Lujinxingia vulgaris: one gene and its partner. Each later gene encodes a partner of the first gene's protein in a complex. Links are inferred from orthologs where the notes say so. Each region holds a gene or a part of one and is shown on either strand. Other genes may lie near its edges.

What was found. The genes of interacting proteins can lie anywhere in the genome.
Region 2: the proteins of metK (region 1) and groL are in contact, whole or in part, in a cryo-EM structure (PDB 8P4O), measured with the Escherichia coli proteins. The link is inferred for Lujinxingia vulgaris from one-to-one orthologs.

The regions. Positions count from the first base shown.
Region 1 is NZ_VOSM01000007.1:26,762-34,705, reverse strand. The notes cover bases 1-2,892. They hold metK (methionine adenosyltransferase), read left to right. Parts: upstream 1-815; coding sequence 816-1,970; downstream 1,971-2,892. Other genes in these bases: FRC98_RS14105 (FecCD family ABC transporter permease), read right to left, coding at 2,787-2,892; FRC98_RS14110 (ABC transporter ATP-binding protein), read right to left, coding at 2,005-2,790; miaB (tRNA (N6-isopentenyl adenosine(37)-C2)-methylthiotransferase MiaB), read left to right, coding at 1-673. Also shown: more of FRC98_RS14105, read right to left, coding at 2,893-3,839; FRC98_RS14100 (ABC transporter substrate-binding protein), read right to left, coding at 3,836-4,810; FRC98_RS14095 (MXAN_5187 C-terminal domain-containing protein), read left to right, coding at 4,879-6,072; GTPase HflX, read right to left, coding at 6,086-7,693; FRC98_RS14085 (FHA domain-containing protein), read right to left, coding at 7,924-7,944. UniProt on the Escherichia coli protein: Catalyzes the formation of S-adenosylmethionine (AdoMet) from methionine and ATP.
Region 2 is NZ_VOSM01000001.1:533,978-539,455, forward strand. What follows is about bases 2,583-5,462. They hold groL (chaperonin GroEL), read left to right. Parts: upstream 2,583-3,133; coding sequence 3,134-4,792; downstream 4,793-5,462. Other genes in these bases: FRC98_RS02160 (co-chaperone GroES), read left to right, coding at 2,735-3,025; FRC98_RS02170 (serine/threonine protein kinase), read left to right, coding at 5,064-5,462. In the rest of the region: FRC98_RS02145 (23S rRNA (pseudouridine(1915)-N(3))-methyltransferase RlmH), read left to right, coding at 51-518; rsfS (ribosome silencing factor), read right to left, coding at 633-1,079; FRC98_RS02155 (glutamate-5-semialdehyde dehydrogenase), read right to left, coding at 1,171-2,487; more of FRC98_RS02170, read left to right, coding at 5,463-5,478.

The DNA.
Region 1 (7,944 bases):
AGAGGTCGTCAAGGTCGAGGGCATCGAGCGCGTGCGCTTCACCTCGCCATACCCCACCGACTTTACGCCCAAGCTCATCGCGACGATGGCGAAGCACGATAAGATCTGCAACTACCTGCACCTGCCCCTGCAATCGGGCTCCGACCGCACGCTCGAAGAGATGAAGCGCCTCTACACCAGCGGGGAGTTTTTCAAACTCGTCGACGATATCCGCGCGGCGATCCCGGACATCGCTATGTCCACCGACATCATCGTGGGCTTCCCCGGAGAGACCGAGGAAGATTACGAAGAGACGGTGGCCGCGCTGGAGCGCATCCGCTTCGACTTTGCCTACCTCTTCAAATATTCGGAGCGCGACGGCACCTACGCCTCGCGTAAGCTGCCGGACACGCTCGATGAGAAGACCAAAGGTCGCCGCCTTGCCTCGCTCATTGAGCGTCAGGAGGCTATCAGCGCCGAGATCTTCCAGAATCGCATCGGCACCACGGTGCGCGTGATGGTCGAGGGCGAGAGCCGTCGTGATGCGGCGGACCTCTGCGGGCGAAGCGATGATTTCAAGATGACGGTCTTCCCCAAACCCGAAGGTCGCGAGCTGATGCCCGGCGACTTTGTGAACGTGCGCATCACCGATGCCACCAGCCACACGCTCCTCGGCGAGATTGTCGAGGGATAATTCGGGCCGACGCGAATAAACGTTTTTTTCGGGTGTTTCTTGCACCCGCTTACCCCGGCCCACCTCCACGCACGAGGTGGGTCTTTCACTCAGCGGCCATTTGAAGCCGCCTCGCTGCGAGAAGAAACGGAGAACCTTTACGATGTCCCAGAACTTCATTTTCACCTCGGAGTCGGTCTCCGAGGGACACCCCGACAAAATCGCCGATCAGATCTCCGACAGTGTTCTCGACGCCATCCTGGCGCAGGACCCCAAGAGCCGCGTGGCCTGTGAGACGGTGGTCAACACCGGCCTTGTGCTGCTCGTCGGTGAGATCTCCACCCGGGCGACGGTCGACTATACGAAGATCGCACGCAACACCATCGAGCGCATCGGCTACAAAGAGGCCCGCTACGGCTTCGACCATAAGAGCTGCTCGGTGATGGTGGCGCTCGATGAGCAGAGCCCGGATATCGCCCAGGGCGTCGACGCCGAGCACGGCGTGGTCAGTGAGCAGGGCGCCGGCGACCAGGGCATCATGTTCGGGTATGCCTGCGATGAGACCGACCAGCTCATGCCCATGCCGATCATGTACTCCCACCAGCTCGTCGAGCACCTGGCGCACGTGCGCAAGTTCGGCGGCATGGACTGCTTCGGCCCGGACTCCAAGAGCCAGGTCTCGGTGCGCTACGAAGAGGGCCGCCCGGTCGCGATTGACGCGGTCGTGGTCTCGACCCAGCACACCGAAGACATGACCATCGAGCAGGTCCGCGAAGCGGTGATGGAGACGGTCATCAAGAAGGTGCTCCCGGCGCAACTTCTCAGCCCGGAGACGAAGTTCCACATCAACCCCACCGGCAAGTTCGTGATCGGTGGCCCGGTGGGCGACGCCGGCCTGACCGGCCGCAAGATCATCGTCGACACCTACGGGGGCATGGGCCGCCACGGTGGCGGCGCGTTCAGCGGCAAGGACCCCAGCAAGGTGGACCGCTCCGCGGCCTACATGGCGCGCTACGTGGCCAAGAACCTCGTGGCCGCAGGCTTTGCCGAGCGCCTGGAAGTACAGCTCTCCTACGCCATCGGCGTGGCCGAGCCGGTGAGCATCATGGTCAACACCTTCGGCACCGGCAAAGTGGACGAAGAGAAGATCGAGGCGCTCATCCCGCAGTTCTTCGACCTGAAGCCGGCCGGCATCATTGAGAGCCTGGACCTGCTCAAGCCGGTCTACAGCGAGACGGCCGCCTACGGGCACTTCGGCCGCCCCCAGTTCACCTGGGAGCGCACCGACAAGGCCGAGGCGCTGCGTAACGCGCTTTGATCGTTTGATTTAAGCGAAGGGTGTGGCTGGCCGCTCAGGCCAGCCACACCTGGCGCCCTTCCACCTGGACGCGGCGCATGGGAAGCCCGAAGGCCTCGCTCACATCTTCTTCATTGAGCACCTCATCGGGCGGACCCCACCCCAGCGCGCGCCCCGACGCCAGCAGCAAGACCCGGTCGAAGGTGCGGTGCACGAGGTTTAAGTCGTGCAGCACCGCCACCGCCGCGCCCCCCTGATCCACATGTTGACGCATGACCTCCAGCAGCCTGAGCTGATGACGAAGGTCGAGGTTTGCCGTGGGCTCATCGAGAAGCCAGAGAGGCGCATCGGCAACGAGCGCGCGGGCCATCACCACCCGCTGGCGCTCCCCACCGCTGAGCGAAGAGACGGGGCGATTGGCCAGCGCGTCGACCTCAAGGCGCGCGAGCGCGTCAAGCGCGCGCTGCCGATCCGCCGACGAGGGCAGGCTGAAGCGGGGGCGGCTGGCGTGAAGTCCCATCAATACGAACTCCAGCGCGCTGAACTCAAAGACTGGCGAGGAGCTCTGGGGGACGACCGCCACCCCCCGGGCGATCTCGCGACGCGTATACTCCGAGAGCTCCCGGTCACCCAGCCACACCTGCCCCTCATCGGCGGCGCGCACCCCGGCGATGGCGCGCATCAGCGTCGTCTTCCCCACCCCGTTGGGCCCCACGACCGCCCAGGCAACACCCGCCTCAACGCTGAAACTCAAGCCCTCAAAGAGCGTGCGATCGCCGACACGTGCGCCCACACCGTCGAGGCGCAGCAGCGGCGGAAGTCCGCGTCCTTGCTCGCTCATGCCCACCCCGCATCGCGACGCAACGCTCGCCATAAGAAGTACAGAAACATCGGCGCGCCGATCATCGAGGTCAAAACGCCTACTGGCAACGTCGTGCCGAGCACGCCGAAAAGGCTACGCGCGCTGACATCGGCCAGCGTCAAAAACGCCGCCCCGGCCAGCGCCGAGGTCGGCAGCAGCACCCGATGATCCGGGCCCACCACAAGGCGCATCGCGTGCGGCACGACCAGCCCCACAAAGCCGATGATGCCCGAGAAGGCCACACCCACGGCCACCGCCAGGCTGGCCAGCAGCAGGCAGATGCGCTGCACTTTTGCCACCTCCACGCCCAGGTAGGCGGCCTCCTCTTCGCCGAGCGACATCGCGTTGAGGTCGCGGGCGTAGGCAAAGAGCGCAGCCAGGCACAGACCAATCACCACGCTTACGCCCAGCATCACCGGCCAGGCGGTGCCCTCCACGCTGAGCGAGCCCATCAGATAAAACAGAATCTCCTGGGCTTTCTGTGCGGAGACGACGCTCTGCAAAAACATGATCAGCGAGGCAGCGAAGGCGTTGACGATCACCCCGGTTAAGAGGAGCACATAGGTCGCGCCGCGCCCGGAGGGCGCCTGGCGCGCCACGGCAAAAAGCGCCGCGAGCGCAGCGAGCGCGCCGCCGAAGGCGGCGAGCGGGGTGCCGATGGCGAGCACGCCGACGCTGAAGCTGCCGAGCGTTAAGAGCAGCGTGCCGCCCAGCGCCGCGCCTCCCGACACACCCAGGATGTAGGGATCGGCCAGGGGGTTTCGGAGAACGGCCTGAAAGACCGCACCGCCGGCGGCCAGCGCCGCACCCACCACGCCTGCGAAGACCACCCGGGGCAGGCGCGCGCTCCATAAGATCGCCTGCTCCGTGGAGCTGAGCTCGCCGCTCCACCAGCGCGCTACCAGATCATATCCACCCAGCGCGGAGCTCCCCGAGCTCAACCCCAGCGCCGCACTGAGCGCCCAGAGCACAAGCGTGATCGCCGCGCACAGCGCGATCTTCGTCGGGGTCAGCGCCGCGCGCATCATCGGGCCTCCTGCCCCGAATCCGCACCACGCGCGGCCTCCCCCAGAAGCTCCAACGCCTGCGGCACGCGCGGCCCCGGGCGCATCATCACCGCATCGGGAAGATGCACCACTCGCCCCTCTCGCACCGCCGGGAGGCTGTCGAAGTTTTTCCAGAAGCCCAGCACCTCCTCGCTGCTCACGTTGAGCGAGACATCGACAATGAGCTGCGGCCCAGCCTCAATCACCGCCTCCATATCGAGCACGGGGTAGGCCGTGGTGGCGTCGCCGGCGGCGTTCTCAAGGCCCGCCAACCCGAGCAACTCATCGCCAAAGGAGCCCGGCCCGGCCACGACCACCGGCTCGCGATCATAGGCCAGCAGCGCGCGTTGAGGTGCGGCGCCCTGTGTCGTGCGCAGCCGCTCGGAGACCTCATCGATCCCGCGCTCGGTCTGCGCGCGAAGTTCGCGCCCGGCCTCATCCTCGCCGATCCAGGCGCCCAGAAGTTCGATGGTGTGCAGCGCCGATTTCAGATCATCACCGCGCGCAAAAGCATAGGCCACCCCGGCTTCCTGGAGCTGATCGGCGACCTGATGATCGGCGCCGGCCTGCACGCCCACCACAAGATCGGGGCGCGCGGCCAGGATGGCCTCGAGATCCGGATCGAGCATCCCGCCGATCTTCGGCACCTCGCTCACCTCCTCGGGGAAGTCGCAATAACGGGTCACACCCACCACACGCTCGCCAGCGCCCAGAGCATAAAGCACCTCGGTGGTGGAGGGGGCCAGCGACACAATGCGCGCCGGCCGCTCGGGCAGGTTGGCGCTGAGCGTGGCGTCTTCGCGCACCACACGCTCTCCCGGCCCTTCATCGCTCGGCGAGGGCGTCGCCGGCTCAGCCCCGCGATCGCAGCCAGCGCCCAGCGCCGCAAAAAGCGCCAGCGCCACGATCGCGCGACCTCCCCAACTCAAACTCACCGGATGGTCATATTGCAAAGGCTTCACCTGGTGTTACACTACCGAGACCCGACGGCCTCCCACAGACAGCTCAAGGATCGGCAGCCATGGCGGGACGTGACCTGCTCAGTCAGTCAGAAATCGACGCGATGCTCAACAACCTGGAGCGTCAGATCGATCGTTTGCGCGTGCTCTACGAACGTTATTTTAACGGCGTGGACCGTCGCCCTCCCAGCCATCAGCGCCAGGAGGTGGTGCGCTTGAGCTTTGAGCTCGAGCACACCTTCATCAATAACACAGCCCAGAAGTTCCGTCTGCGAGCCTTAGTCCAGCGCTTCCAGACCTTCAAGACCTATTGGGATCGCACGCTTCGCCAGATCGAAGAAGGCACCTACAAGCGCGATCGCAACAAGGCTGAACGCCGCCAGGAGCGCCGCCAGGCCCGGGAGGCCCGCGACGACGACGGGGCCTACAACATCGATCTGGACAACGACTTCATCGAAGGGCTCGATGAGGTCGATCTCGACGCGATCCTTGGCGACGCCATCTCGGCGGTAGAGGCCTCTGAGCCCACTCCGGCAGCTCCCGCAGCGGCGGCTTCCGCATCCAGCAGCGCCGAGCGCGATGAGGCTGAGCGCGAGCGCATCCGCCGCGAAAAGCTCGCCGAAATCCAGCGCCAACTCGGGCTTGTGGGCGATGAGCCCGCAGCAGCAGCTCCGGCACCAACCCCATCCGCGCCCTCAGCGCCAGCGACGCCGGCAGCCGCCCCGTCCCCCGCAGCCGAGCGGCCCCCGAGCGATCCGCGCAGCCAGAAACTCGCCGCGATGCGCCGCAAACTCGCGCAGCGCGGCGGTGACGACGAAGCGTCCAGTACTGCCGCCGCCTCGTCCGACGCCGAGAGCGGTGTGCGCGGCGCGAGCTACGACAAGCTCGCCAAGATGAAAGCGATGCGCGAAAAACTCGCCAGCCGCTCCATTCAGCGCGCCTCTTCGGGGCCGATCCGTCGCCAGAGCTCCTCGACGCCCGCCACCCCCGGGGGCACCCGCACCACCGGCAGCCACCGCGTGGTACGCCGCCCGGCGAGCTCCGACGATGATAACGCGCGCCAGGTCTACGAGCGCCTCATTGAGGCCAAGCGCCGCTGCAACGAGCCCACCGATAAGTTGAGCTACGACGCGGTCAAACGCTCCATGGACCGCCAGCGCGAAGAGCTCCAGCGCAGCCGCGGCGCGCGCAACGTCGACTTCCAGGTCGTCATCAAGGGCGGCAAAGCCTACCTCAAGCCCGACACCAAAGAGTAAGGCTCAGCGCCTCTCAGGGGCGCGCCTCCATCGACGACTCGCGCTGGCGTGCCTGACGGAAGAGGCGCGTCTCCAGCTCCTCAACGAGCGCCTCGGTGCTGGCGCGATCCAGCGCCGAGACGGCGATGGCGTTGTACGCCCGCGCCACCGAGGCAGCCTCGCCAGGCTCCAGAAGATCGCTCTTATTAAAGACGAGCAGCTGCTCCTTATCGCCCAGACCGATCTCGGTGAGGATGCGGTTGACCGCCTCCATCTTATCGTCGAAACGCTCGTCGGAGACGTCGACCAGGTGCACCAGAATATCGGCCTCGTCGAGCTCTTCGAGCGTGGCCTTAAAGGCGGCGACCAGGTCGGCGGGAAGATCGTGAATAAAACCGACGGTGTCGGTGAAGATGATCTCGCGCTCGTCGGGAAAACGCAGCTTACGCGTAGTGGGCTGCAGAGTGGCGAAGAGCTTATCTTCGCTGAGCACCTCGGAGTTCGTCAGGGCGTTGAGCAGCGTCGACTTTCCGGCGTTGGTGTAGCCAACAATGCTCACCGTGGGCAGCTGGTTCCGGGTGCGGCGAGCACGGCGAACCTCGCGTTGTTTGCTGAGATTCTCGATGTCTTTTTCGAGCGAGCGGATGCGATCGCGGGCGCGACGTCGGTTGATCTCCAGCTTCGTCTCACCGGGACCACGGCCGCCGATGCCACCGGTGAGGCGGCTCATGCCGGTGTTGCGGCTATGCAGCCGGGGCAGGTTATATTTGAGCTGGGCCAGCTCCACCTGCACCTTACCGTCGCTGGAGGTGGCGCGCTGCGCGAAGATGTCGAGGATGAGCTGGGTGCGGTCGATGACCTTGATGTCGGTCTCATCGGTAATGCCGCGCAGCTGGGTGGGGCTCAAATCCTGGGCGAAGATGATGAGGTCGACGTCGAGCTGCAGCGCCCGAAGCGTGAGCTCCTCGATCTTACCTTTGCCCAGGGCGTATTTGGGGTGCATGCCGCTGCGACGCTGCACGAGCGTATCGACCACATCGACGCCGGCGGTGCGGCAGAGCTCGAGCATCTCGGCGACCTCCACCTCCTCGGGCCGTCCCTCGGGTGTGGCCACATAGGCCAGCAGCGCGGGCTGCCCCCCGGTCGTGATGACGTCGGCCGCCTTACGCTGGAACTCGCCCTCGAGCTCCATGATGAAGTGCGTGAAGCTCACGCCAACTTCGGCCGGGTTGGGGGCCTTGTAGGTCTCCCAGATGCGCTGCTCGGGGTTCTCCGGCACAAGGTGCGCCCAGGCCACCTGGCCCGGGTAGCCGCCCGGTCCCACCCCGATGCTCATCACAAGGTCGAGCTGCAGTTTGGAGAGGTCGGTGAGATCGTCGCGTGAGAGCTCAACATCTCGCCCCTTGCCGCCCAGGTGAGTGCGGATCAGGCGCACGCCGCGAAAGCGGCTCTGACCGGCGCGCTGACGCCCCAGATCCGGCAGGTAGACGCGCTGATTGTCGCCGAGCATCACATGCTCAACCTTGCCGGAGCGGTCCACCAGCACGGCGACCACCCGGTTGAGCTCCTCGGAGATGAAGGTCATCTGCGTGGCGAACTCCTGGCTTATCGCATCCAGGGTGCCAATTTTTCGTCGGTACAACTTCTCCAGCGCGCGCTTCTGGCTGGATTTCAGGCCGGTGGTCTCGCCATAGATCTCGCGTGCGATAGGTCACTCTCCTTTTAAAAAGTCTGCGCGTGGGCGGCGCTCTTTACGGCGTTGATAAACGATGTGATGAGACGGCGCCCTCAAAGAAAAAACGGCCGCCGCCCGAGCTCCATTCCGAAGCAGGCGGCGGCCGAGAAGATTGCCGGCGGTTCAACACGCCATGCTCAGGGCGGACACCCCAGACG
Region 2 (5,478 bases), on another replicon or contig:
ATCGCGGCGGCCGGCCGAAGTTTGCGTGCCTTAAACGTGTGGAGCAGTCGATGAAGATCAGCGTGGTGGCGATGGGGAAGATGCGAGACGCTCGCCTTGGCGAGCTCGCAAAGGAGTATCGCGAGCGGCTGGCGCATCATCTGCCCGTGGAAGATGTGGAGGTGCGCGAGGTGCGCGTCAGTGGCAACGATGTGGCCGGGGCTCTGGCCGAGGAGGCCGAGGCGATGCGCAAAGCTTCGCCGGAGCCGGCGCTCACCATCGCGATGACCGAGGGAGGGAAGCAAATCGACAGCGCTCAGCTGGCCGAGTGGATGGACGGCTGGATGGTCGGTGGTCAGCGCCATGTGGTCTTCTACATCGGCAGCGCGCACGGGCTGGATCGGCAGCTTATCAAAAGCTGCGATCGGCGCCTCTCGCTCTCGAAGATGACCTTCCCCCACGAGATGGCGCGCATGATGCTCTGGGAGCAGCTCTACCGGGCGATGACGATCATTCGCGGTGAGCCCTACCATAAGTAAGAAGCGAGACGTGAAGTTGATGTGACGATAAAAAACGCCCCGGCAGCCTGGCTGCCGGGGCGTTTTTTAATCAGGGTGCTGCAACGCGCATCGCGTTGGCTTGCGGCCGTCGTATCAGGCTCCGAAGGCTTCGCCGTCGAAGTGGCCGTAGAGCTCTTCGGGGGCGTCTTCGAGCTCCAGGCGAGGGGCCTCCGACCACATGCGCTCCAGGTCGTAATCCTTGCGGGCGTCCTGGTGGAAGATGTGCACGATGATGTCGCCGTAGTCGAGCAGGGCCCAGCGGCCGGTGTCCAGGCCTTCGGTGCCCATGCTCTTGCGGCCGGAGTCGCGCATCTCGGAGTCGACGCGTTTGGCCAGTGCCTGCACGTGACGCTCGGAGGTGCCAGTGGCCACGATGATAAAGTCGGTGTAGCTCACCCGACCGCGCAGATCGATGACGGTGGTGTTGAGCGCTTTAAGATCCCAGGTGACCGCGGCGATGCCGCGGGCCACGTCGATCAGCTCCTGATCGATTTCGGACTGAGGGGTGTTCGGGGTGGAAGCGGCGCTGTCTGTCTTCATTCCTCTCCTGGTCAGGTTTGCCCGGCGCCTCTGGCGCCGGTGACCTCATCCATCCTCGACGTCTTCGTGGATGGTGAGGCGAAATCGCGGGTCACTCCCGGATCTGTCCCGTACCTAACACAACGAATTTGGTGGTCGTCAATTCCTTTAAGCCCATCGGGCCGTAGGCGTGCATGCGGGTGGTGCTGATGCCGATCTCGGCGCCCAGCCCAAGCTGGCCGCCGTCGCTAAAGCGTGTCGACGCGTTTATGAGTACCACCGAGGAGTCCACCGCGTCGATGAAACGCTGAGACTGGGCATAACTCTCGGTGAGAAGGGCCTCGGAGTGGCGAGAGCCAAAGCGATCGATGTGCGCGATGGCCTCGTCGAGGTCGGCGACTACGCGCACCGCCAGCTCCAGGCTTAAGAACTCGGCGGCGTACGCGTCGTCGGTGGCTTCGCAAAAGTCGATGTTGGCCGCGCGTGCGATGGCGGCGCTGGCCGGGCAGAGGTGCAGGCGTACGCCGGCCTCCGACAAGGACTTAAGGCAGCGGGGCACATGCTCCTCAAGCGCGCTCTCGGTAAAAAGCAGCGTCTCGGCGGCGTTGCACACCCCGGGGCGCTGCACCTTGGCGTTGAGCACCACCCGCTCCACCGTCTCCGGGCTGGCGGAGCCGTCGACGACCAAGTGGCAGACGCCCTCATCGTGTTTGATGACGGGGATGCGGGAGTGCTGATGCACAAATTGAATGAGCCCCTTGCCGCCGCGGGGGATGATCACATCGATCGCGTCGCTCAGGGTGAGCAGGTGGGCGGTGGCCTCGCGCTGACGCGTCTCCACAAAGCCGATGGCCTCGCAGGCCTCCGGCGGAAGATCGCTCTGTTGGAGACCCTCGCGCAGCGCGGTGACGACCGCCAGGTTGGAGGCAAACGCGTCGCTGCCCCCTTTGAGCATCACGCCGTTACCGCTCTTTAAGCAGAGCGCGGCCGCATCGCTGGTCACGTTGGGGCGGGCCTCGTAGATGATGCCGATGACGCCCAGAGGAATGCGCTTTTTAGCGACCTGCAGGCCGTTGGGGCGCATCCACATCTCATCGTAGCCGCCGAGTGGGTCGGGCAGGGCGCGGACCTCGTCGAGGGCGCAGGCCATCTGCTCGATGCGCTCGGGGCTCAGGCGCAGGCGATCGATAAACGAATCCTCCAGGCCGCTGGCCCGGGCGGCCTCCAGGTCGGCCTGGTTGGCGCTGAGGATGGCGTCGGTGTGGGCGCGCAGCGCCCGGGCCATGTGCAGGAGCGCGTCGTCGCGCAGCGCGCCGGGCTGGCGCGCGAGCTCGCGGGCGGCGCGACGCACACGGCGGGCCTGGGCGTGAAGCTGGGAAGGATCAAAAACGTCGGTCACGGAGCACTCGCAAGAGTCGTGGTTTACCATGCTCGGTTGCCCCGGGCGCCCGCCATGGCGGTGCGCGTTTCGGGGACTGCAGCGAGCGACGATAGCGCCAAAGTCGGCGTAATTAAAGGGGGAGCGAAGCCTGTCAAACTTTTCTGCTTGACTTGGTTAGGTCGGCGCATACGGTATGCCGCGTTAGCACTCCCCCCTTGAGAGTGCTAAGGGGCCCAATCAGCCCCTGTTTTCCAACACTCAACGTGTTCCTTAACCCATTCTACGAGGTGAAGCGATGAAGATTCAGCCCCTGTACGATCGCGTCCTTATCCAGCGCGTGCCCAGCGAAGAAAAGACCTCGACCGGCATCATCATCCCCGACACCGCCAAAGAGAAGCCGCTTGAAGGTATCGTGCGCGCCACCGGCAAAGGTAAGCCCGGTGATGACGGTAAGCCCGTCGCGCTGCAGGTCAAAGAAGGCGACAAGGTCCTCTTCGGCAAGTACTCCGGCACCGATGTGACGATCAACGGCGAAGAGCACCTGATCCTGCGCGAAGAAGAGATCCTGGCGGTCATCACCGACTAAAGCTCGCTGCTGAGCTCGCGCTGCAATCAGCGCGAGGGATGTCCTGCGTATGAATCTGGCTCGCCGACTCAGGGCGAGCAACCCAACCGAAATTTCAGGAGACAGACCATGGCCAAAGAGATCATTTTTGATACCCGCGCTCGCCAGCGCATCCTCAACGGCGTTAACACCCTTGCCAACGCCGTGCGCGTGACCCTGGGGCCGAAGGGCCGCAACGTGGTCATCGAGAAGAGCTTCGGCGCTCCGCTCATCACCAAAGACGGCGTGACCGTCGCCAAGGAGATCGAGCTTGAGGACAAGTTCGAAGACATGGGCGCCAAGATGGTCAAAGAGGTCGCCTCGAAGACCTCCGACACCGCCGGTGACGGTACCACCACCGCGACCGTGCTGGCTCAGGCCATCCTGCGTGAAGGCACCAAGCTTGTGACCGCCGGGCACAACCCGATGGAGATCAAGCGCGGCATCGACAAGGCCGTGACCGCCGTGGTCGAAGAGCTGCACAAGATGGCCACCGAGACCAGCGAGCGCGGCCAGATCGCGCAGGTCGGTACCATCTCCGCCAACAACGACGAGTCCATCGGTAACCTCATCGCTGAGGCCATGGAGAAGGTCGGCAAAGAAGGCGTGATCACCGTCGAAGAAGCCAAGGGCCTGGAAGACGAACTCGAGTTCGTCGAGGGGATGCAGTTCGACCGCGGCTACCTCTCGCCCTACTTCGTGACCGACGCCGAGCGTATGGAAGCAACCTTCGACAACCCCTTCATCCTGCTCTTCGACAAGAAGGTCAGCTCCATGAAGGATCTTCTGCCCCTGCTGGAGCAGGTCCACGGTCAGGGCAACCGCCCGCTGCTGATCATCGCCGAAGACATCGACGGCGAAGCGCTGGCCACCCTGGTGGTCAACAAGCTGCGCGGCGTGCTCAACGTGGCCGCCGTCAAGGCGCCGGGCTTCGGCGACCGCCGCAAGGCCATGCTCGAAGACATCGCCATCCTCACCGGTGGCAACGTCATCAGCGAAGAGCGCGGCATGAAGCTTGAAGCCGCCACCCTTCAGGACCTGGGCACCGCCGGCACCGTGACCATCACCAAGGACTCCACCACCATCGTCGGTGGTCAGGGGACCAAAGATGCGATCACCGGTCGCGTCAACCAGATCAAGGCCCAGATCGAGTCGACCACCAGCGACTACGACCGTGAGAAGCTCCAGGAGCGTCTGGCCAAGCTCGTCGGTGGTGTGGCCGTGATCAAGGTCGGCGCCCAGACCGAGATCGAGATGAAGGAGAAGAAGGCCCGCGTTGAAGACGCCCTCAACGCCACCCGCGCTGCCGTCGAAGAAGGCATCGTCCCCGGTGGTGGTGTGGCCGTGCTGCGCGCCTCCAAGGTGCTCGACAACCTCTCCCTGGAGCGCGAGCAGGCCTTCGGTGTCGACATCGTGCGCCGCGCCGCTCAGGAGCCCATCCGCCAGATCTCGGCCAACGCCGGTGTGGAAGGCTCCATCGTCATCCAGAACGTGCTCGGCAAGGATGGCAACTACGGCTACAACGCCCGCACCGACGTGTACGAAGACCTGGTCAAGGCCGGCGTCATCGACCCGGTCAAGGTCACCCGCACCGCGCTGCAGAACGCGGCCAGCATCGCCGGTCTGATGCTGACCACCGAGGCGATGATCGCCGAGAAGCCCAAGGCGGGCGACGATGACGCCGCCGGTGCTGCTGGTATGGGCGGCATGGGTGGTATGGGCGGCATGGGTGGCATGGGCATGATGTAAGCCCTTTGCGCGTCGGCAGCGCGTCGTAAACATCGCGCGCCGACGCCGCCCTCAACGCCTGAAGCGTTTGAAAAGCCGCCCCCCCGTGAGACACTCGCGGGGGGCGGCTTTTTTTGCGTTCAGGGGCAACGACGAGCTCGAATGTCAGGGTTGTCTCCATGGCATCGAGGTCGCTCAGCGCAGCCGGCGATGGACCGCCGAGATCTCGGGTGTTAGATTCGTGCGCCCGCCCTCCTGCGGGGTAAAAGCTGTATTGAGCCAGAGAGTCTGCATGACCCACCCAGAAGCTGAGACCCGGGCGTTTTGCGAGCTTCGCGCCGGGGTGCTCTTTGAAGGAAAATACCGCATCGTGCGGCCGCTGGGGGAGGGAAGTTTCGCGACGGTAGTGCACGCGCGCCACGAGGTGATGGATCGCGATGTTGCGCTGAAGTTTCTGCGTCCGGAGGTCATGGCGGCCCATCCCGAGGTGGCCGAGCGCTTCATCAACGAGGTGCGCGTGGCCAGCCGCCTCAAAGATCCGCACACCGTGGCGATCTTCGACTTCGGGACCACTTCTGACGCCATCCCCTACATGGTGCTGGAGTACGTCGACGGGCGCACCCTCGATGAGGTCATTGAGGCGCGTGGAGCGCTGGGCAAGCGCCGCTCGATGGAGTGCTGCCTGCAGATCCTGGCGAGCCTGGAAG